3 regions of the Vibrio sp. nBUS_14 genome follow, and region 1 is predicted to be linked to each of the others. Evidence: predicted binding sites of a transcription regulator. Region 1 holds the regulator's gene; each other region holds the start of a gene.
What was found. The regulator CRP, encoded in region 1, controls carbon source genes, mostly activating them, when cyclic AMP is high. The targets are predictions, from matches to a motif close to TGTGANNNNNNTCACA.
Positions count from the first base shown of each region.

Region 1 (8,039 bases):
CGAAGCCGCATTGAAGCTAGCTCGTCGTTGGGCAGCAGATGTTCACGGTCCTGAGAAATCTGAAATCATTGCATTCAAACAAGGTTTCCACGGTCGTACTTTCTTTACCGTAACGGTCGGTGGTCAAGAGGCTTACTCTGATGGCTTCGGTCCTAAACCGGGCGATGTAACTCACCTGCCTTACAACGATATTGCAGCGCTAGAAGCGCACATCTCAGATCGCACATGTGCAATCATGATGGAACCTCTGCAAGGCGAGGGCGGTATCATTTCTCCAACATCAGAGTTCGTGAACACGGTTCGTGAGCTGTGTGACAAACACAATGCGCTGCTTATCTTTGATGAAGTGCAAACGGGTAATGGCCGTACGGGTAACTTTTACGCTTACCAAGGTCTAGGTGTGACACCTGATATCCTAAGCACAGCGAAATCACTAGGTGGCGGTTTCCCTATCGGTGCAATGCTAACAACGTCTGAACTGGCGACACACCTAAAAGTGGGTACGCACGGTTCTACTTACGGTGGTAACCCACTAGCGTGTGCCGTTGCAGAAGCAGTTGTTGACGTAGTAAGCCAACCTGAAACGTTGGCTGGTGTGAAAGAACGTGAAGCTATGTTCCGTGATGGTTTAGCTAAGATTAACGACAAATACCAAATATTCAGTGAAGTTCGCGGTAAAGGCCTATTATTAGGCGCTGCGCTTAATGAAGCATGGCAAGGTCGTGCTCGTGATGTGTTAGTAGCAGCAGGCGAACAAGGCTTGATGGTACTGGTTGCGGGTGTAAACGTGGTTCGTTTCACACCATCACTGGTTATCACTACGCAAGAAATTGAAGAAGGTTTATCAAAACTAGACAAAGCAATCGCTACGTTAGTTTAGCCTGAGCGGCGTCATAGGAATGATCGCCATTAGAGCGATCCCATGACGTACTGCTAAAGGCCCAAGCTTCTGGTTTTGGGCCTGTTTTGCATCTGGAGGGAATATTGATGCTAGTTGTTCGCCCAATAAAATTATCTGATTACGATGCGCTGCATACTTGCGCGGTTGAATCTGGTCACGGATTCACATCTCTTCCGGTTAACGAAGAACTGTTAACCAACCGAATTACTCATTCTGAATACAGCTTTGCTAAGCAAGACGTGACTGAACCTGGTGATGAAGGCTACCTAATGGTTGGCTTCGACACTGAAACGGAAGAAGTCGCTGGCACGACAGGCATCGAAGCCTCAATTGGCTGGGATGTTCCGTTTTACTCTTACCACATCAGCAAAGTGGTTCACTCATCGCAAAAGCTTGGCGTGAATAACGTCGTGAAGTTACTGACTTTCGGTAATAACTACACAGGATGCAGTGAGATCTGCACACTGTTCTTGCGCCCAGCTTTCCGTGGTGGATTGAATGGTCGTTTGATGTCGAAGTGTCGCTTCCTGATCATGTCTGAGCACCCAGAGCGTTTCTCGAAAACGATTTTTGCTGAGATGCGTGGTGTATCGGATGCGGAAGGTAACTCACCTTTCTGGCAATGGCTGCAAGAGCACTTCTTCTCAATTGATTTCACGCTTGCAGATTACCTAACCGGTATCGGTAAGAAAGGCTTTATTGCTGACCTAATGCCGAAGCTGCCTATCTACGTGAACCTACTGAGCAAAGAGGCTCAGGCGGTGATTGGAGAGGTACATGATAATACACGCCCAGCACTTAAGTTGTTGGAACGTGAAGGTTTCACTAACCGCGGTTATGTCGACATCTTTGATGCAGGCCCAACGGTTGAGTGTGATTTAAGAAACATTGAATCAGTGCGTCATGCGATTCGAGCTCAGGTGAAAATTGCAGAGCACTCCAGCTCTAAAGACTTCCTAATTGGTAATACCTCGTTTGAGAACTTCCGCGCAGTAGCCGCGAAAGGCGCGTATGACCAAGCAAGCGACACAGTGATTTTATCATCTGAAGTAGCAAGCGCTCTTGAAGTAAAAGAAGGCGAATTCGTTCGCATGTTGGCTCAATAAGAGCGGCGATTATCTGTCGAAGATTTTAAGGATAGAAGTATGACTCAGTGGATAGCAGGACAGTGGGTGGCAGGTCAAGGCGATGCCATGACATCAGTAAGTCCATACAATAATGAAGTCGTGTGGCAAGGCGATAGTGCAACACCAGCGCAGGTTGAATCTGCAGTAACAGCGGCTCGTGACGCGTTCTTAGTTTGGAAAAAACTGAGCTTTGCTGAGCGTGAAGCGGTCGTGTTGAACTTTGCTGAGAAGGTAAAAGAGAACAGCGAAGAGATTGCACAGATTATTGCAAAAGAGACGGGTAAACCGATTTGGGAAACTCGCACTGAAGCGGGCGCAATGGCGGGTAAGATCGCTATCTCTATTCGTGCTTACCACGAACGTACGGGCGAAGCTTCGCGTGAAGCGGCAGGTAACCAAATCGTATTGCGCCATCGTCCATTAGGTGTAATGGCGGTATTTGGCCCTTATAACTTCCCTGGTCACCTACCAAACGGTCATATTGTTCCAGCTCTATTATCGGGTAATACCGTGGTATTTAAGCCGTCAGAGCAGACACCTTGGACGGGTGAGTTTGCGATGAAGCTATGGCAAGAAGCTGGCCTTCCTGCTGGTGTGATCAATCTAGTGCAAGGCGCGAAAGAGACAGGTATTGCACTAGCCGATGCTAAAGGTCTTGATGGCGTGCTATTCACGGGTAGTGCTAATACCGGTCATATCCTTCACCGTCAATTCGCAGGTCAACCGGGCAAGATGCTGGCGCTAGAGATGGGTGGCAACAACCCGATGGTGATCAGTGACCAGTTTGGTGATGCTGACGCGACGGTTTATACCATCATTCAATCGGCTTTCATCAGTGCGGGTCAACGTTGTACATGTGCTCGTCGTTTGTATGTTCCTGTTGGCGAGAAGGGCGATCAATTGCTCGATAAGCTCGTTGCGGCTACCTTGAAGATTCGTGTTGAGCAGCCATTCGCTGAGCCCGCACCCTTCATGGGCCCACAAATCTCTGAAGCGGCAGCTAAGTTCATTCTGGACGCGCAAGCTAATCTGCAATCACTAGGTGGTGTAAGCCTAGTCGAAGCAAAAGCGGGCGAAGCGGCGTTTGTTTCTCCGGGTATTATCGATGCAACCAACATTGCTGAGTTGCCAGATGAAGAGTACTTCGGCCCATTGCTGCAAGTGGTTCGTTATCAATCGCTAGAGCAAGCGGTTGAATTGGCTAATGACACGCGCTTTGGTTTGTCTGCCGGTTTAGTATCAACAGACGATTCAGAGTGGGAATACTTCGTTGATCATATCCGTGCGGGTATTGTTAATCGTAATCGCCAGCTAACAGGCGCAAGTGGTGATGCACCATTTGGCGGCCCGGGTGCTTCAGGCAACCTACGCCCAAGTGCTTACTACGCGGCGGACTACTGTGCTTACCCAATGGCGTCAATGGAAGGTGGTGAAACTCAACTGCCAGCTACGTTTAGCCCTGGTATTGAGCTGTAGTTTTGGCTTTTAAGCTATAACTTGATGAATCACAAGCTTATGAGCTCTAGGTTCATGAATAACAGATTCATTGGTTAATTGTGTAATAAGGAAGCGGTGTTATCGCTTCCTCTTTTCACCCACGTCCGACACCTCGATTGGGCGGTAGATAATAATAGAACAAGTATGTCACAGGCTGATGGCTGCTGACTCTATGTCCAGCCTCTTCCTTTCTAATCCAAATTACTAGCTTGCTAGAACCTCTAACAAGGAGTCACCATGACGCCCGATCTACTCTTTAAATCACTATGGGACGATTATATTCACAGGCTGTGTCCATCGGCTGAGAAAGTGCATCACTTGCTGAAAGAAGACGAAGCTCTGATTAATGATCACATTGCACTGCGTACTTTCAATGTTGCACCGCTAGGTATTGAAACATTGGCTAAACCTTTCTTTGAGTTAGGTTACAAGGCGTGTGGCGATTACTTATTTGAGAGCAAGAAGCTAGTGGCTAAGCACTACGAGCACCCAGATCCAAACCAACCAAAAGTGTTCATTAGTGAGTTGAAAGTAGAAGAGTGTTCAAGTGATCTGCAACAGATTGTTGCTAAGTTGGTTGAGCAAGTTGACGCAAGTAAGCTTCAAGGCCATGAATTCTTGTTTGGTGGTCGTCTTTGGGATTTGAATTTCGCAGATTTCCAAGTGCTAGCAAAAGAGAGTGAATACGCTTCTTGGCTCGCAGCTCATGGTTACGGTGCAAACCACTTTACGGTGAGTGTTAATCAACTCGACGCTTTTGATGAAGTGCAGTCAGTGAATGATTACCTGAGCGAGTCAGGCTTCACGGTCAATGCGTCTGGTGGTGAGGTTAAAGGCTCTCCAGAGGTCTTATTAGAGCAATCATCAACAATGGCAGACAAAGTCCCAGTTTCATTTGTTGAAGGCAATGAGATGATTCCCGGTGGTTTCTATGAGTTCGCTAAGCGTTATGCGATGGCCAATGGTGAGCTTTATACAGGATTCGTTGCAGCATCAGCGGATAAGATCTTCGAAAGCACCAACGGTTAAAGAAAGATACGAGCATGTGCTTTGCCCTAGAGATACGGTTACGCTTCGCTTCGAAAGTGTTTGCGCTTGGAAGCAGTAACTGTCCCATTCGTATCTTGTATCTTGTATCTTGTATCTTGTATCTGCTCTCTAGACCTTGGAAAACAAAAAAGCCACCAAATTTGCATTTGGTGGCTTTCAAATTTTTGGCTCAGCTAATCGAGATTAACGAGTGCCGTATACCACGATAGTCTTACCGTGTGCAGAAATTAGGTTCTGCTCTTCAAGCATTTTCAAGATACGTCCTACTGTCTCACGAGAACAACCAACGATCTGGCCAATCTCTTGACGAGTGATCTTGATTTGCATGCCGTCAGGGTGAGTCATTGCATCTGGCTGTTTCGCTAGGTTAAGTAGCGTTTGAGCGATACGACCTGTTACGTCAAGGAACGCTAAGTCACCAACTTTTTGGCTAGTTACTTGTAGACGGTTTGCCATTTGCGCTGAAAGGCGCATTAGGATATCTGGGTTCACTTGAATAAGTTGACGGAATTTCTTGAACGAAATTTCAGCTACTTCACAAGGAGATTTTGCACGAACCCATGCAGTACGCTCTTGGTCTTCTTCGAAAAGTCCAAGTTCACCGATGAAGTCGCCTTGGTTTAGGTAAGAAAGAATCATTTCCTTACCTTCTTCGTCTTTAATAAGAACAGCCACAGAACCTTTAACGATGTAGTACAAGGTTTCTGCCTTTTCACCAGCATGAATCAAAGTACTTTTTGAAGGGTACTTATGAATATGACAGTGTGAAAGGAACCACTCTAATGTTGGATCGGTTTGAGGTTTACCTAGAACCATAATATCTCACTTCCTCTGCAGGGTATGCTTGCCGCTTTCCGTATTTTAGCTAAGCCTGAATTGACTCAGTTAGGATAAGAGCACTCGTTGAGTGCTGCAAGCTATCTTGTGTCTCGTTTAAGAATAGTATCCTTTTTCAGGTACTATTTCTTGATTTTAATCGTGGCCAAGCTACGATTTTTTACGCAAAATTGTGCACATGATCACGGTATGAAAAGTAATCAACCAGAATGTCGTTTTGTTAACCTATTTTTCCGGTTTCGATGAGTTGTTGCAAGATTGGCCTTACAATGAGCTCCATAGCAAAACTCATTTTGCCTCCTGGCACTACAAGCGTGTTATGACGTGACATAAATGAGCCATCAATCATAGCCAAAAGATAAGGGAAATCGACGTTTTTGATACCGCGCAAACGTATAACCACGAAGCTTTCGTCTAAACTTGGAATCCCTTTGGCGTTCAGTGGATTCGATGTATCTACGGTTGGAACACGCTGAAAGTTGATATGAGTGCGCGAAAACTGCGGGGTAATGTAGTTAAGGTAATCATCCATTGAGCGAACAATCGAGTCCATCACCGCTTCGCGAGAGTGCCCACGATCGCGTGTGTCACGAACGAATTTCTGGATCCACTCCAAGTTTACGATAGGTACCATGCCGATCAACAGGTCGACGTATTGCGAGACGTTAATGTCTCCATCGACTACACCACCATGAAGGCCTTCATAGAACATCACATCCGAGTTTTCAGGGATCTCTTGCCATGGCGTAAAGGTGCCAGGCATTTGGTTGTAAGGAACGGCTTCATCGAAGGTATGTAGATAACTGCGGACTTTGCCCGTGCCTTCATTACCGTATTGACGGAAGAACTCTTCTAATGCGCCAAAATCGTTAGCTTGTGGACCAAAGTAGCTGATGTGCTTACCTTGTTCGCGTGCCTTACGGATCTCGACATCCATCTCTGGTCGAGTGAAGCGATGGAAACTATCCCCTTCAACCCAAGCTGCCTTCACGTCCATCATATTGAACATTTTACGGAAGGCTTCTGAGGTAGTGGTGGTGCCGGCTCCAGATGAACCCGTCACTGCAATAATTGGATGTTTAGCGGACATGACAACCCTTGTCTTTTGAGTAACTTACTTGTTAGCAATCGTTTACCACTATAACACGGCTCCTGTATGAGCGCAGCTTAGAAGCATTTTGTGACTTGAATATCAACGGTTTCATGGAGCTCAGAAAACACGATGCTGACTTCCTTTGAGGCTAATTGATGTTTCACTTGGTCAATCTTGTTTTGCAGTGAAACCTCTACGTCACCGTAGTCTGTGCCTTCACGCAGCACGAATTCTTTAATGAGGTTTTCCAGCGTTTCTGGTGCGATGTCTTGCCATGGGATGATCATAAATACTTCTCTCTTTTATGTTCATGGATATGTTCATTAATAGGTTTATTGATGTGTTGATCAGTGTGTCTACCACTCAGCCCTTAACAAAGGCTTCGCCATTATGCCGAATCTTGAATACTTTCATAGTAGGCGGGTAATGCTTCTTCTAACCAAAACCTTGGTTTGAGCGTGCTACCAGTAATGAACCCCACATGGCCGCCTTTTTGAAACAGACGATAATCGATATTGTCCGGTAGAACGAATTTTGGAATTACATCATCGGTCATGAAAGGATCGTCTTTCGCATGAATGATCTGTGTGGGCAGTTTAATCCGATTCAATTTAGGCAATGCAGAACATTGGGCATAGTAGTCCTGAGCATTCTTGAACCCGTGCAGAGGCGCAGTAATCCGTTCATCAAACTCATACAGCTTGTCTATCTTCTTAATGGTTTCGGCGGTGATACCGAGCTTTTCTTGCAGCAGCTTAATCTTTTTCAAGGCATTAGATTTGAGAGAGTTGAGCAGGTACTTTTTATAGAGCTTAGAGAAACCTCGCTCAATACGACTAGAGCAACAAGCCAGATCAAAAGGTGCAGAGACAATCGTCGCCGCCGACAGCAATGGGTCGTCCGCGTACTCAGCCAAATAGTTCGCCAGCATGTTACCGCCCAAAGAGATACCAACCGCTACCTTAGGGTTATTGGGGAACTGGGCGTGTAGATGTCTTAGGAAAAAGCGCGCATCTTCGACTTCACCTGAATGGTAAGCGCGAGCCAAGCGATTGGGCTTTCCGCTGCAGCCTCTGAAGTGCATCATCACTGATAGCCAGCCATCTTTAGCAAAGGCATTCATCAGTCCGTTGGCATAAGGGCTTTCAAAGCTTCCCTCTAAGCCATGGAATAGAACGAATATCGGCTTGTTACTTCGAACCTCATTACTTGGGGTGTCACCCTCTAGCGTTTCGCTCCAAGCAAGATCGAGAAAGTCACCGTCGGGTGTTTCTAAGGTTTGCCATTGAGGGTCAAACAATGCCTGCTTTCTAATAAACCGTGGCACTAAGGTTTGTAAGTGCGGATTCGATAAACCAGCGGCTGCGGTAAATATTGTCATAAAACAGTCCATGCTTCTTTTATGGGCTTTGTAAAGTATTGAGCTTTTGGCGAAACGCCCACGTTTTTATTTGAGCTTGGTTGATTCTCGGTATAAGTGCAAGGGTTTCACTGATACGGGTTACAAAAACAGGGCGTAGGTAACTAGTTGAAT
Region 1 covers NZ_CP179206.1:3,385,608-3,393,646, reverse strand. The annotation lists gene ACMAZD_RS16050 (aspartate aminotransferase family protein) at 1-880, shown strand, start outside; gene astA (arginine N-succinyltransferase) at 988-2,007, shown strand; gene astD (succinylglutamate-semialdehyde dehydrogenase) at 2,047-3,504, shown strand; gene ACMAZD_RS16035 (DUF1338 domain-containing protein) at 3,763-4,554, shown strand; gene crp (cAMP-activated global transcriptional regulator CRP) at 4,759-5,391, opposite strand; gene ACMAZD_RS16025 (phosphoribulokinase) at 5,633-6,502, opposite strand; gene ACMAZD_RS16020 (YheU family protein) at 6,580-6,792, opposite strand; gene ACMAZD_RS16015 (hydrolase) at 6,894-7,886, opposite strand.

Region 2 (8,039 bases), 1.7 Mb from region 1:
AAGTGCACGATAGGGATTAGTATTCGTAACAAAATTCATGACAGCCAAAAGATGGCGGCACCTGCTTATCAAGTGCCAAAACATCCGATAGCGCCGGGTGAGAAGGTCGATAACAAAGATTTTCGAATCATTGAAGAGATGATCGTAAAATCGTTGATTACTTCACCAAAGAGCGGGACTGAGTTTTCGCTTGGTAAAAAAGTTACGGTCAGCGGCCATGCTTGGGCCGGGCTCAGAACAGTTGAGAAGCTGCAGGTGAGTTACGATTATGGGACGACATGGCATGATGCAAAACTTAATAGACCTGTCAACAAAGGCGCTTGGCAGCAATGGGAGGCCGATTTAGACCTTCCTATGACCGGTTATTACGAGATTTGGGCAAAAGCAACCGACAGTGAAGGCGACAGTCAGCCAGTCGTACAACCACAATGGAACCCGAAAGGCTATCTGTTCAATGGTTGTCACCGTATTGCAGTTCGAGTGTCGTGATGAAACAAATTAACAATAAGTCTCTTCATAATCATTCTACTTTCGACAACTCTGCCCCCGCCCGGTCGACTGATGTAGGTAAGCGTTCTTACCGCAAAGACATAATGAGAGCCGCACTAGTATACAGTCTATTAACCTCGATGCTTGTACATGCCGATGAGATTCCAGAAAATCCGAAAGAGTATTACGGTGTAGACAAGACCTCTGGGTTAATTATGGCTCCAGGTTGGGAAGTGGTGAATGGCCAGTGTAATGCGTGTCACACCAGTTTAATCGTGGCTCAGAACAGCGGTACTAGAGAACAGTGGCGAGAGACGATCCAATGGATGGTCGATACTCAGGGGCTGTGGGACTTGTCTGATACGTGGGATCCAGTGCTCGATTACTTGAGCACTTACTACCAAGACAAAGGCATCGACATGAATAAGTATCGTCGTAAGCCTATTGATAGCGCCTTGTTGCCACCAATGCTAGGAGCGCATAAATGACGATAAATTCAGTGACGTTAGTGTCTATATTTCTGGCGCCAGCGATGGCCGTTATGTTGCTTTCTACATGCTCTGAGGAACATTCCGAACCTGACACCAAGACAGTGTCCAAAATGGAAGTGAAGGTCGAAGAAGCCGAGATTTATACACCAAATTTAGTCGCGGGTGAGAAACACGCTCAGAACCTTTGTAGTCAGTGCCACGGAGATAAGATCATTCCTTTTGTGCAATCTTACCCAAATATAAAGGGACAAAAGGCGAGTTACATCCTTAAGCAATTACGTGATTTCAAAATCGATGAACGCCAAGACTTATACATGCAGTCGGTAGTAAAATCTTTATCAGATAGAGACTTACAAGACGCGGCGGCATTTTACAGCATGTTAAAACCTTTGGATTTATACAACCGCTCTAAAGAGTATTATCACCAATAGTTTGGAACGGGGAGGTTGTGACAGACAAGTGAACGGTTTGCTTATCAAACAAGAACTAAAAAGGGATGCGAGTGCAGCCCTTTTGGTGTCTGTTGGTATTACACGGTTCGCGTTATGCCGCTTTAATGTGAGTTGTAATATATGGTTGCCATGCTTGTTGGTAAAGCTCTAGAGATTGACGTCTTAGGCTATTGATTTGCGCCGCTTCGATGTCGTTAATTGGACGTTTTTCTGCAATAGCGTGACGCTCAATGCCTTGGATGATTTCGTAAAGCTCATGCTCAGGGCCACTTTTCACATCAGCGATGGCTCTCAAGTGAAGCTGAACTTCGGCAATAACATTAGTTTTAGGTAAACGAACCAAAAGGTTCAAATCACGGTAGCCAGAATCCGCCGGTGATTTGAATTTGTTTTTCACTTTTACCACATCCGCTTCGCGGATTAGAGCTTCGTATACTTCGACCAAGCTTTCTACATCGTTAGCGATGATGGTTGCACGGGCTAAGTCGGTAATTCTTGATACATCGCCATCTAACTCAAGATCAATTTTCTCTTCTGCTCGTGCTTGAGATTTAACGCCAGCAAAGAGTGCGTCTGAGTTAGTCAGTAGGGCAGTACTTTTACAAATGGTTTCTAGTTCAGCCTGTGCTTGGTGAGCTTTGCTGTACAGAATATCGAAGTCGGTATAAGGCTGAGTCGGACGTGAGTCGAATGCTTTGATGCCGTATAAGCCGCTAAGGCTGTGGCGGAATACGTTTGATGAATCTTGGTTTTGCGCAGGAGTGCGCGATTGATCAGTTGAACTCGTTGAAACAGGTGCTGCTGCGAATGCAGGCGCTCGGCTCAATACTAGAAGCATTAGGGCCGTCGTACGGAGAAATACACTCATTCAAACTCCAAAATACAAGGTTACAAAAACGGGTAATCAAAAGGGGTAACCAGTAACGCATAAGAGTAAAAACAGCTTAACTACACTAACCAATCTCACTATCTATTAGATGGGGCTAGTTAAGACCGAAACCAACTCTAACGTTTAATATTGCTTTAAAATGTGAAGATATAGACAAATCATTTAAGCGTTTGTTCCCAAATTTTGAGAACTTTGAACCTCGGCAATCTTCTTTGCTAACTCGCGTCGTTTTTAAGTTTGAATCAAGCGAAGGTTGCTCTTACTTCTCTATACTGTACCCTTGCATTATGACTATTTAACATGAACGAAAGATGAATAATCCTGAATTTTGGCACAATAAATGGGCAGCCAACCAAATTGGTTTCCACCTTGAAGATGTAAATCCGCTTCTTATCGAATTTTGGCAAAAGACTCACCCTGGTTACGACAAGAGTGTCTTCGTGCCTCTTTGTGGTAAGAGTGAAGATTTGATTTGGTTAGCGACCAAGCATGAAGAGGTTCAAGGTGTCGAATTAAGCCAGATCGCGGTTCGCGCATTTTTCGCTGAGCACTTATACACACCGACAGTGACTCAAATCAGTAGTCAACATGAGCTCTACCAATTCGATGAATTGAGTGTTTACACCGGTGACTACTTCACTGCGCCCATTCAGCCAGTCGACATTATTTATGATCGAGCTTCTTTGGTGGCTTTGCCTGCTGATATGCGCGTGCAATATGTGGAACGTTTGAAGCAACTGTTAAAGCCAGGCGGCAAGATCTTGTTGGTTACATTGGATTACGACCAAAGCGAAATGGCAGGACCTCCGTTTAGCGTACCTAAGCTAGAGATCGATCAGTTATTTGCAGGTTATAAGATTACTCTGTTGAATCAAGATATTGCAGATGATGAACACCCTAAGATTGCGAAGAAAGGTTTGTCTCGATTCAGTGAAGAAGTGTATTTGATTGAGTCTGACGCTTAAGCTGAGTTTGCTTTTAAGCCAATAGCTAACAGCTAGCGCAACAGCTAAAAGGAACAAAAGACGGGCTCGATAGCCGTCTTTTTTATTATTCAGATTTGAAGTCGTGATTGTTCAGAATTGAATAGCTGGTTAGTAAATCACTTTTACTTTTGCCGCGCTTTCAATGGCATCTTCGATCGCTGTCTCTGTGCTGTTGCGACGAGTTAACGCCACACCAAGACGACGGCGACCATCAATGTCAGGCTTACCAAACAGACGGACTTGCGTTTGTGGTGCGTCTAGCGCTTCTACAAGGCCTTCAAAACGGATATTCGTTGATGTGCCTTGGCCTAAGATAACCGCTGATGCACATGGACCATATTGAATAATCGACTTAATTGGCGAACCCGTAAATGCGCGAACATGTAGTGCGAATTCCGATGAGTCTTGAGAAATCAAAGTTACCAAACCAGTATCGTGTGGGCGAGGGGAGACTTCATTGAAGACGACGTGGTCGCCTTTAACGAACAGTTCAACACCGAAGATACCGTGGCCGCCTAGTGCGTTAACTACTTGCTCTGCCGTGTATTGCGCTGCTTTCAGAGCGTTGTCTGACATCACTTGTGGTTGCCATGACTCACGGTAGTCACCGTCTTCTTGGCGGTGGCCAATTGGTGCACAGAAGTGAACACCGTCGACTGCACGAACGGTAAGCAGTGTGATTTCGTAATCAAAATCGATGAAGCCTTCAACGATTACGCGACCCGCGCCAGTACGACCGCCTTCTTGTGCGTAACCCCAAGATTTTTGGATATCACCTTCTGTTTTGATAACGCTTTGGCCTTTGCCTGAAGAACTCATGACTGGTTTCACAACGCAAGGCATACCCACGAATTCAATAGCGGCTGAGAAATCTTCGAAGGTGTCTGCAAAGCGGTAAGGAGACGTGCTCAGTTTCAACTCTTCTGCGGCTAGACGACGAATGCCTTCGCGGTTCATCGTTAGCTTGGTTGCATTCGCAGTTGGAACGACATTCAACCCTTTTGCTTCTAGCTCTACTAATTTGCTGGTGGCAATCGCTTCGATTTCCGGTACCACATAATCTGGTTTTTCTAGTTCAATAATGGCTTCTAAAGCGTCAACGTCTAGCATATCCAATACGTGACTGCGATGTGCGACTTGCATAGCTGGCGCGTTTGCATAACGGTCACAAGCAATAACTTCTAAACCTAAACGTTGGCACTCGATAGCCACTTCTTTGGCGAGTTCACCTGAACCTAATAGAAGTACACGAGTAGCATTTTCAAGAGTAGCGGTACCAAACATAGAAATTCCTTCCGATCTTTTGAACGAGTGATTGAAAACGGGGCGATCATACTTGTTTAAATGACAAAAGCAAACGTTTGCTTAGGTTGCTGCGTTAATTACAAGCATAAAAAAGCAGCACCGTTAAATAGGGCTGCTTATTTGAGTTTTTGTTAATTAAATGTACTTAGATTGCTAAGTAAGTCACTGGAATATCGGGATTAATCGCTTCTAATGTAGATTGCGTATCCGCTAGGTGACTAATGCTACCATCGGCCATTTCAACCAAAGCTGCGTTTTCAATTTGTTTAAAATTGAAGCCAGCCAATTTCAGCTGAATTAAAGCCACTTGTAGAGGTGGTAGGCTCGGGTTGAACGCTGCGTTTTCGGCGTAAGCACCCGTAAAGATTTCGCCAGTTGTCAGTTGTAGTGAAACGCCACTTAGGTTTTTAGTGTAAGGAGCGTGGCTGCGGTTCAATGCAGCTAAAGCGTCTATAACAACAGGGCTCGTTTCATCTGTTGTGTACTGGTGGTTCAGCTTTGTCATCAAGCCAGTTGTCACACCTAAATCAGCAGGGCCGAAAGAATCTGGCAGGTATTCCTGCAGTGACATTTCATCACGCTGTGGAAGTTGAACCTTCAGTTCTTTTGCCGTCGTCAATTCGTTCATAAATTGGCGACAGTGACCGCAAGGGCTGAAGTTGATAGTGATGTCAGAAAGGCCTTCTTCACCCTTCATCCAAGCGTGGCTGATGGCTGATTGTTCAGCATGAACTGTTTGACCAAGTTGAGCACCTGCGATCTCCAAGTTTGCACCGAAGTATAAGCGACCAGATAGGCCACGCACGATGGCACCAACATAGAATTCAGAAAGAGGCGCATAGGAGTATGCTGCTGCGATTGGCAGTAAAGCTAGGCGAACTTCTTTATCAGAAAGACCGCTCGCATCCAGCAAGCTTTGCAACTGCTCTTTAGAGATAGTGGCGTCAAAGTTGTCTGCTAATACGATGTCACTCAAAAGCGCTTTCATTGATGTTGGAGCACTTTCCAGCGCCAGGGTAATACGACTGTTCATGTTGAATCCTTAATTGACCTTAGGCTTTAATTCTATGCAATGCTCAGGATTTTTCTGTGATTATGATCACTATTGAGTTGTTGTTGTTACATTGGTTTGCATAATTAGAGTGAGGTCACAGATGAAATCGATTGCAATGACAAAAATCATCGTTGATATCGCAAATCAAAGGTTAGTTGGGACCGTTATCGCTGAATAATGGCGACGAAAAAGCCCAAACAGACGCTGAAATAACAGGTGATGTTTGGGCTTACATGATCTTATAAAAATAATGTCAGAGTTGATTGGTTAAGAGTAGAGCCAAATCACCACTGAAAATACGCTAGGTGCAATAATTGAAGTGATAACCCCACAAAGAACCAACGCCAACGAACTGAATGCCGCATCTTCTTGGTTCTTTTCAGCACACGTAGCGGTACCTAAAGCGTGAGATACCGTGCCCATGGTTAAACCTCTTGCGATTGGGCTTTTAATTCCAATCAGGTTATAGATAGGGTAAGCAAAGATGGCTCCGAACAGACCAACGATTAACACCAGAATCGCTGCAATCGCTGCTTCACCGCCAAGGTGGCTCGATACTTCCATTGCAATCGGTGTGGTGACCGATTTACCTAGCAGGCTAGCAATAAGGCTCAGGTCTGCTTTAAAGGCGACAGCAATCAATGCTGTCGTGGTCATCGACATTACACTGCCCAGCGTGCAAGCAAAGGTAATGATGCGCCAATTAGCTCGAATTTGAGGTAACTGCTCATACAAAGGGTAAGCAAGTGCCACAACCGCAGGCTGAAGCATGTAAGTAATCCAAGTGTTGTCTGCGTAATAGATCTCGAAAGGGACCTTGAAGAACAACAGGATAGGAATAATGATACTAATGCTGATCAGTAACGGATTACACAATGGTGAGTTCACTTTCTGGCTGACCCAACGAGCAAACAAAAACACCACGATAGTGAGTAGAATCCACATGATTATTTACCTCTCGAAAGCAAGCGGTCTAAGAACCATGATAGAGATACCAATACGATCAGCGTTCCACCGACCGCACTCGCCATTATTGGCAGTGCGTTGGCGATAAGCATATCGAAGTGATCCATTAGCCCAACACTGATTGGGACGAACAATAAGATCATCAAACGAATAATCAAACTGGCACCGGGCTGCACCCAGTGCGAAGGAACGATACCAATCACCATGGCAGTAAACAGAATCAACATGCCAAAAATACTGCCTGGGATTGAGGTCTCTAGATATTGTTGTAACGCGTTGCCTGCAGTGAGAGCACCTATGATTAAGGTGAAGGAGATTAAGCAGTAAACGAGTTTGATCAATCTTTCTTTCAAAGTGTCGCGTCTCTTGATTATGAATTAACTAGCTAACTTTTCTACGTACTGATAAACCGCTTTTAAGATAGCCATTTTCTTCTCGTCGCTTTCGTGTTCATGCGCGAGGTTTTCGAGGTTCAACATATAATCCTCTAAACGACTCTCGTAATACTCACGGCAGTGGTTAGCCCATTTGAGTTGTTCAGCTTCGTCTAGCGTCCATGGGAAATGGCGAGCACGGTAACGGAACAACAAAGGCTTAATACGTTCGTCACCAAAAGTGATGTCCAGTGCTGCCAAGTTATTCGGGTCAGTTTCACGAATGATGTTCATAGCGGTTTTGTCTGCTGGTGAGAAGAAACCGTCGTAAAGATGTGTGTCTACGTTGGCGCTTTTCTCGTACTCACGCTCTTGTGAATACAAACCGATCAGCTTTTCGCGGATCTCTGGATGTTCACGCAATAGGGCTAGGTTTTTCAAGCATTGTTGACGGTCGATACCGATCGTTTCTGCGTTTTCAGCGGTGAGCGTTTTTGCTGGCGCAAGAATAGGACACTTGTTGAGCTGTACCAGTTTGATTGGTACGGGTAGTTCGTCTTCAGCAAGCTCACTGCGCTTGGTATAAAGCCTTTCTCTTAGTTCATCCGCATCCATTTCCAGTAACGGACTTGGATCTTTCGCTAGGTCGACCACAATAACCGCATTTTGGTTGGTTGGGTGCCATGCCATCGGCACTACCCAGCTTGTGTAATTACAATCACGACCAAACATGCCAGAAACGTGCATTAAAGGCGTCATGTTTACGATGTCGACTAAATCGTTCAACTTGCGCTTATGACGCATGTTGTAGAGGTAATCAAACATCTTAGGCTGTGCGGCCTTTAACTTCTTAGCCAGTTCGATAGTCGCAATAACATCTGCCATAGCATCGTGCGCGTTTTCGTGTTCGATGCCGTTTGCCACCGATAGATGTTCCAGTTTGAAATTTGGAAAACCTTCATCGTTTGTTGGCCAGTTAATACCGTTAGGGCGCAGTGCATGGACGGCACGCATCACATCGAGTAAATCCCAA
Region 2 covers NZ_CP179206.1:1,718,614-1,726,652, forward strand. The annotation lists gene ACMAZD_RS08055 (molybdopterin-dependent oxidoreductase) at 1-489, shown strand, start outside; gene ACMAZD_RS08060 (cytochrome C) at 489-977, shown strand; gene ACMAZD_RS08065 (c-type cytochrome) at 974-1,411, shown strand; gene ACMAZD_RS08070 (RelA/SpoT domain-containing protein) at 1,524-2,300, opposite strand; gene ACMAZD_RS08075 (thiopurine S-methyltransferase) at 2,633-3,286, shown strand; gene purT (formate-dependent phosphoribosylglycinamide formyltransferase) at 3,416-4,591, opposite strand; gene cdd (cytidine deaminase) at 4,758-5,645, opposite strand; gene ACMAZD_RS08090 (LrgB family protein) at 5,934-6,611, opposite strand; gene ACMAZD_RS08095 (CidA/LrgA family protein) at 6,614-6,985, opposite strand; gene sbcB (exodeoxyribonuclease I) at 7,010-8,039, opposite strand, start outside.
Region 2: the regulator CRP is predicted to act here: its motif matches at 5,750-5,765, upstream of cdd (cytidine deaminase).

Region 3 (8,039 bases), 230 kb from region 1:
GACTCTGAATTAGGCGTTGCTGCGCACTGGAAATACAAAGAAGGCGCATCTAGCGGCGTACGCAGTGGCTACGATGAGAAAATCACCTGGTTGCGTAAGCTTATCGACTGGCAAGAAGAGATGTCGGATTCTGGCGAAATGCTGGATGAAGTCCGTAGCCAAGTCTTTGATGACCGTGTCTATGCCTTTACACCACGCGGTGATGTGGTTGATTTACCAATGGGTGCAACACCGTTGGATTTTGCTTACCACATCCACTCGATGGTTGGACACCGTTGTATCGGTGCCAAAGTGGCAGGTCGAATCGTTCCGTTTACTCATAAGTTGGCGATGGGGGATCAAGTTGAGATCATCACTCAAAAAGAACCGAATCCATCACGTGATTGGCTAAACCCGACCACAGGTTTTGTTCATTCAAGTCGAGCTCGTGCAAAAATTAACGCTTGGTTCCGTGCTCAGAGTCGTGAGAAAAACCTCGAAGCTGGACGAGATATTTTAGAAGTCGAGCTAGGTAGAGTCGGCGCAACACTGAAAGATGCAGAGCAATACGCGCTGAAACGATTCAACGTCAACACTCCAGATGAGTTGTATGCGGGTATTGGTAGCGGCGATTTACGTATCAACCAAGTCGTTAATCACATCAATGCTTTGGTCAATAAGCCAACGGCGGAAGAAGAAGATAAGAAAGCGCTAGAGAAGTTGCTTGAATCTGACAATAAGCCCGCGCATCAAAGTCGCCCGAAAAAGGATGCGGTCGTTGTTGAAGGTGTTGATAACCTAATGACCCACTTGGCTCGTTGTTGTCAGCCAATCCCTGGCGATGTGATCAAAGGTTACATTACTCAAGGGCGTGGTATCTCAGTACACCGCAGCGATTGCGAACAGCTGAGTGAGCTTAACCTGCATGCTCCCGAACGTATCATCGATACCGTGTGGGGCGATGGTTTTGTAGGCTCGTATATCTTAACGCTGCGTGTAGAGGCGTTGGAACGTACCGGTTTGTTGAAGGACATAACATCCCTGTTCTTGAACGAAAAAGTCAGTGTGACGACAATGAAGAGCCGTATTGATTATAAACGTCAGCTGTCGGTGATGGATTTCGATTTGGAAGTGACCAACATTGAGATTCTGAGCCGAGTGACCAGCCGAGTCGAGCAGATCAAAGATGTTATGAGCGTAAAACGCCTCGGCTAAAATTCTCGTCATACTTGAAGCTGATGGTGTTGTTGCCTGCGCGCACTCCGGAGTGCCGGCCCAGGCTCATCACATAGACAAGCTATGCTCAGGAGTCTCGTTTGCTTGTCGCCTAGCCACAGTTTCAATTATTTAGAGAATTAGACAGTATCAACAAAGGTGAGTGGTTTTGGCTGCTCACCTTTTTTAGTTTTAGTGAAGCTTTAAATTTAACAATCAAAGACAGTGGATAGGAAGAATAGATGAATCACCCGATTGAACAACTTGAACAGATTATGACTAAGCTGCGTGATCCAGAAGGTGGCTGTCCTTGGGATTTGAAACAAAATTTTGAAACAATTGTGCCGCATACTATCGAAGAGACGTATGAGGTGGTGGATGCGATCCACAATAAAGATTGGCCAAACCTACAAGAAGAGTTGGGTGACCTGTTGTTTCAGGTGATCTTCTACAGCCAACTGGCGAAAGAGCTGGGTTTGTTTGAGTTCTCTGATGTGGTCGATGGTATTAATGAGAAGCTGACGCGCCGTCATCCTCATGTCTTTTCTGATAAAGAGTTTGCCAGTGATGAAGAAATTCATGCCAACTGGGAAGCTGAAAAAGCCAAAGAAAAAGCACAGGCAGGAAAAACTCAGGAAAGTATTCTAGACTCAATACCAAACTCTCTACCCGCACTTTCGCGTGCTACAAAAATTCAAAAGCAAGTCGCGAAATTTGGCTTTGATTGGGACTCTATTGGCCCAGTTGCCGATAAGGTTTTAGAGGAAGTTGATGAGGTATTAGAAGAAGCGCTTCAAGTAACGCCAAACGAAGATTTAGTTGAAGAAGAACTGGGTGATTTGTTGTTTGCTACCGTCAATTTAGTGCGACATTTAGGTAAAAATCCAGAAACGGCTCTCAATAAAGCCAATCTGAAATTTTCACGCCGCTTTAAAGGTGTGGAACAAAAAGTTCGTCAGCAAGATAAAATGTTGACCGATTTTTCTCTACAACAGCTTGATTCCATGTGGGATGAAGTCAAAGTGGCGGAGAAAAGATCATCAAAGCTTTTATCATGAATTGATTTGAAGCAAAAAATAAAAAATTGCAGTGTGATAGATTTCACGTTGTGGCGATAAGGGGCTTCTGGTATATTTTCATCCCGTCCAGAAGTAATCCATTTCCCTCATTCAACCAATTTCAGGTTAAACATGACGACAAATTACATTTTTGTTACTGGCGGGGTTGTATCCTCTCTAGGTAAAGGTATTGCAGCAGCATCTCTTGCGGCTATTTTAGAAGCTCGTGGTCTTAAAGTGACTATGATGAAGCTTGACCCTTACATCAACGTTGATCCAGGCACTATGAGCCCGACTCAACACGGTGAAGTGTTCGTTACGGAAGATGGCGCTGAAACAGACCTTGACCTTGGTCACTATGAGCGATTCATTCGCACCAAGATGACTAAGCGTAACAACTTCACAGCAGGTCGTGTTTATGCTGATGTTCTACGCAATGAACGTCGTGGTGACTATCTAGGTGCAACAATTCAGGTTATCCCTCACATCACTAACTCTATCAAAGAACGCGTAATCTCTGGTGCTAAAGGCCACGATATCGCGCTTGTTGAAGTTGGTGGTACTGTAGGTGATATCGAATCTTTACCATTCATGGAAGCGATTCGTCAGCTAGCAGTAGAACTCGGCCGTGAACGCGCAATGTTCATGCACCTTACTCTAGTGCCATACCTAGCAGCTGCGGGCGAAGTGAAAACTAAGCCAACGCAACACTCTGTAAAAGAGCTGCTGTCTATCGGTATCCAGCCTGACATCCTAGTTTGTCGTTCAGATCGTGTTATCCCTGCAAACGAACGTAAGAAAATTGCTCTTTTCTGTAATGTACAAGAAAAAGCCGTTATCTCTATGAAAGACGTAGATTCAATCTACAAGATCCCACAATTAATCCGTGCTCAAGGCATTGATGATCTTGTATGTACGCGTTTCGGTATCAATGCACCAGAAGCTGATCTGTCTGAGTGGGAACAAGTCATTTACGAAGAAGCTAACCCTACGGGTGAAGTGACGATTGGTATGGTTGGTAAGTACATTGAACTGCCTGACGCATACAAATCAGTGAATGAAGCGTTGAAACATGCAGGCTTGAAAAATCGCCTAAGTGTCACAATTAAATATGTAGATTCACAAGATGTTGAATCTAAAGGCACAGAAATTCTACAAGATCTAGATGCAATCCTAGTTCCTGGTGGTTTTGGCGATCGTGGTGTTGAAGGTAAGATCCTTGCTGCACAATACGCTCGTGAAAACAAAGTACCTTACTTAGGTATCTGTCTAGGTATGCAAGTTGCTCTTATTGAGTACGCTCGTAACGTTGCGAAAATGGAAGGTGCACACTCTTCTGAATTCTGCAAAGAAACTAAATACCCTGTTGTTGGCCTAATCACTGAGTGGATTGACGGCGAAGGTAAAGTTGAAGAGCGTACTGAGAAATCAGACCTAGGCGGCACAATGCGCCTTGGTTCACAGCTTTGTCACCTAGCGAAAGGGACGAAAGCTTACGAATTATACGGTAGCGCGACGATCCATGAACGTCACCGTCACCGTTACGAAGTGAACAACAATCTTCGTCCACAAATCGAAAAAGCGGGCCTAAAAGTATCGGGGCTATCTGCGGACAAGAAGCTGGTTGAAGTTATCGAGAACCCGAACCACCCATGGTTCGTTGCTGCTCAGTTCCACCCAGAGTTCACTTCAACACCTCGCGATGGTCACCCATTGTTTGCAGGTTTCGTTAAAGCAGCTGGTGAATTCCAGCGCGGCGAATTAGAAAAGTAAAAAGGAATACAGGTAGCTGCGTAAGTTGTGCTGCTACCTTTAAATTTGACATTTATATATTCAACGAGAAGGAAACATTCAATGTCTAAGATCGTTAAAGTTCTAGGTCGTGAAATCATCGATTCACGTGGTAACCCAACTGTAGAAGCTGAAGTACACCTAGAAGGCGGTTTCGTAGGTATGGCTGCTGCTCCATCTGGCGCATCTACTGGTTCTCGCGAAGCTCTTGAGCTACGTGACGGCGACAAATCCCGTTTCCTAGGTAAAGGTGTTCTTAAAGCAATTGAAGCTGTAAGCGGCCCAATCGCAGACGCTCTAGTTGGTAAAGACGCTAAAGCACAAGCTGACGTTGACCAAGTTATGCTTGATCTAGACGGTACTGAGAATAAGTCTAAGTTTGGCGCTAACGCTATCCTTGCTGTTTCTCTAGCTAACGCAAAAGCTGCTGCTGCTGCGAAAGGTATGCCTCTATACGAGCACATTGCTGAGCTAAACGGTACTGCTGGTCAGTTCTCTATGCCTCTACCTATGATGAACATCATCAACGGTGGCGAGCACGCTGATAACAACGTTGACATCCAAGAGTTCATGATCCAACCCGTTGGCGCTAAAACTCTTAAAGAAGGTCTGCGTATCGGCGCTGAAGTATTCCACAACCTAGCTAAAGTTCTTAAGTCTAAAGGCTACAGCACTGCTGTTGGTGATGAAGGTGGTTTCGCTCCTAACCTTAAATCTAACGCTGAAGCTCTAGAAGTTATCGCAGAAGCTGTTGCAGCTGCTGGTTACGAACTAGGTAAAGACGTTACTCTTGCTATGGACTGTGCAGCATCTGAGTTCTTCGACAAAGAAGCTGGCATCTATAACATGAAGGGCGAAGGTAAAACTTTCACTTCTGAAGAGTTCAACCACTACCTAGCTGAACTAGCTAACAACTTCCCAATCGTTTCTATCGAAGACGGTCTTGACGAGTCAGATTGGGATGGCTTCAAGCACCAAACTGAACTTCTAGGCGACAAGCTTCAAATCGTTGGTGACGATCTGTTCGTTACAAACACTAAGATTCTTGCTGAAGGTATCGAGAAAGGCGTAGCTAACTCTATCCTTATCAAGTTCAACCAAATCGGTTCTCTAACAGAGACTCTAGCTGCTATCAAGATGGCTAAAGACGCTGGCTACACAGCAGTAATCTCTCACCGTTCTGGCGAAACTGAAGATGCAACTATCGCTGATCTAGCGGTAGGTACAGCTGCAGGTCAAATCAAAACTGGTTCTATGAGCCGTTCTGACCGTGTTGCTAAGTACAACCAACTTATCCGTATCGAAGAAGCTCTAGGTTCTAAAGCTCCTTTCAACGGTCTTAAAGAAGTTAAAGGTCAATAATTCACTCTGAATTATTAGCTTAAAGCTTTTGAAAGCGCTCTACTTCGGTAGGGCGTTTTTTTTGCCTGTAGAAAATGGTGGAAAGAAGCTCTAGATTCTAAAGCTCCTCTTTTTTACAACGAAAGCGGTCTCAAATAAGTTAAAGGTCAATAATCTTTTTGGTTTTAAACCAACGGAATTGTTAATCTAAGCATTTTAAATGCCTCGCTTATGCGGGGCATTTTTTTGCCTCAAATTCGTCATTCCTTAGACTAACGAAGAAAGGAGTGGGGAACTTCATTGTTACCACTCACTATTCTGTCCAATAATTCCCCGACTTATTGATTCCCAGACACCACATATCTCGCACCAATAAGCTCATTATGGTATATATGTGCCTTATTCTAGTTCCTTCTTTTTCAACCGGCGAAAGGTGTTATGCGAATTTTTGCTTTAGTACTGCTCATAGTGTTTGGCTGGCTACAACACACACTGTGGCTCGGTAAAAATGGTATTTCTGATTACTACGGTGTGAACAACGAAATCCAAGTTCAGCAGCAAGTAAATGAAAAGCTTCATCTGCGTAATGCTGAGATGTTTGCGGAAATCGACGATCTACGCCAAGGCTTAGACGCGATAGAAGAGCGCGCACGTCATGAGCTTGGAATGGTGAAAGAAGGCGAAACGTTTTATCGTATTATTGGTGAGGAATCTCATTAATGTCGAACCAACTTCAAAGCGTTATTGCAGTGGTCCCCGCTGCGGGCGTCGGCAGCCGAATGAAGGCAGACCGTCCCAAGCAATATCTTCAAATTCACGGTAAAACGATTTTAGAGCACACTGTTGAGAAACTGTTGTCTCACCCTCAGGTGTCTAAAATCGTGGTAGCGGTCAGCGACGATGACCCTTATTACCCTGAATTACCGCTTAACCTTAATCCACAGGTGATCAGAGTTTTCGGCGGAACGGAAAGAGCCGACTCGGTGCTTTCGGCTCTGGATTATATTGCCCGACAGCAACTCAGTGATTGGGTGATGGTACATGATGCCGCTAGGCCTTGTATCCAATTGAGCGATATCGACAAACTGATCTCTGGGGCCATGACCCATGATGTGGGCGCAATTTTAGCAGCGCCGGTTCGCGATACAATGAAGCGTGGGGCTCAGGGACAAATTGAACACACGGTCGATCGCGTCGATCTTTGGCATGCGCTTACCCCTCAGATGTTTCGATCTAAGCCTTTACGGACAGTCTTAAATGAGGCCTTACAACAAGGCGTTTCGATTACCGATGAGGCCTCTGCGTTTGAGTGGAAAGGTTTATCACCAGCATTGATTGCTGGGCGTTCAGATAATTTTAAGATTACTCAGCCTGAAGATTTGGCTTTGGCTGAGTTCTATTTAAGTCAGAATAAGGAATAAAGATGATTCGTATTGGTCATGGCTTTGATGTACACAAATTTGGTGGCGAAGGCCCGGTAATTATTGGTGGCGTGAGTGTCCCTTATGAGCAGGGTCTTATCGCACACTCTGACGGTGATGTTGCCTTGCACGCATTATGCGATGCTTTACTGGGTTCGATTGCAGCCGGTGATATTGGTCGTCATTTCCCTGATACGGACGATGAATGGAAAGGCGCAGATAGCCGCGAATTACTTAAAGATGTTTACCGTCGAGTAAAAGAGCAAGGTTATGTGATTGGTAATGCGGATATTACTATCATGGCGCAAGCTCCAAAGATGGCTCCTCATATAGATTCTATGTGCCAAGCCATTGCTCAAGATTTAGAAACAAGCATTAGCAATGTGAATGTAAAAGCCACGACTACCGAACGTTTAGGTTTTACAGGTCGCAAAGAGGGCATCGCATGTGAAGCGGTGGTCCTAATTACTAAAAGTGCGTAAGCACCAACACGAAAAGAACAGCATGTCAGATATTTTATCTTCATTGGCTTACCTAAACGGTAAACCAACTGCGAAAGCAAAACTAAAAGCAAAAGCCGAACACTTTGTCGTTAATGAAGACTTGGGTTTTGAGTTTACTGGTGAAGGCGAACACCTGATGGTGCGTATTCGTAAAACTGGTGAGAACACGAGCTTCGTAGCAAACGAGCTGGCTAAAGCGTGTGGTGTTAAGTCGAAAGACGTTAGCTGGGCTGGTTTGAAAGACCGTCATGCTGTGACAGAACAGTGGTTGAGCGTGCATCTACCAAAAGGTGAACCTGACTTTTCTGCTTTTCTCGCACAATACCCAAGCATTGAGATCTTGGCGACAGCACGTCACAACAAAAAGTTACGTCCAGGCGATTTAGTTGGCAACCAATTCGAGCTTACTTTGTCTGAAGTAACGGACTGTGATGATGTGGTAAAGCGTTTAGAAAAAGTCGCTCAAGTCGGTGTGCCAAATTACTTTGGTGCTCAGCGCTTTGGTAATGAAGGTAACAACTTATCTGAGGCTCGTCGTTGGGGGCGTGAAAACGTTCGTACGCGTAATCAAAATAAGCGCAGCTTGTATCTCTCTGCAGCTCGTTCTTGGATCTACAACTTAATCCTTTCTGAGCGTATTGAGCAAGATGCGTTTACGTCGGCATTGGTTGGCGATATCGTCGTTAAAGACGGCGCTCAATTAGCTATGGCGGCAGATAACATCGAAACGG
Region 3 covers NZ_CP179206.1:3,158,123-3,166,161, reverse strand. The annotation lists gene relA (GTP diphosphokinase) at 1-1,194, shown strand, start outside; gene mazG (nucleoside triphosphate pyrophosphohydrolase) at 1,437-2,252, shown strand; gene ACMAZD_RS14790 (CTP synthase) at 2,385-4,025, shown strand; gene eno (phosphopyruvate hydratase) at 4,107-5,405, shown strand; gene ftsB (cell division protein FtsB) at 5,823-6,104, shown strand; gene ispD (2-C-methyl-D-erythritol 4-phosphate cytidylyltransferase) at 6,104-6,805, shown strand; gene ispF (2-C-methyl-D-erythritol 2,4-cyclodiphosphate synthase) at 6,808-7,287, shown strand; gene truD (tRNA pseudouridine(13) synthase TruD) at 7,310-8,039, shown strand, end outside.
Region 3: the regulator CRP is predicted to act here: its motif matches at 2,285-2,300, upstream of ACMAZD_RS14790 (CTP synthase).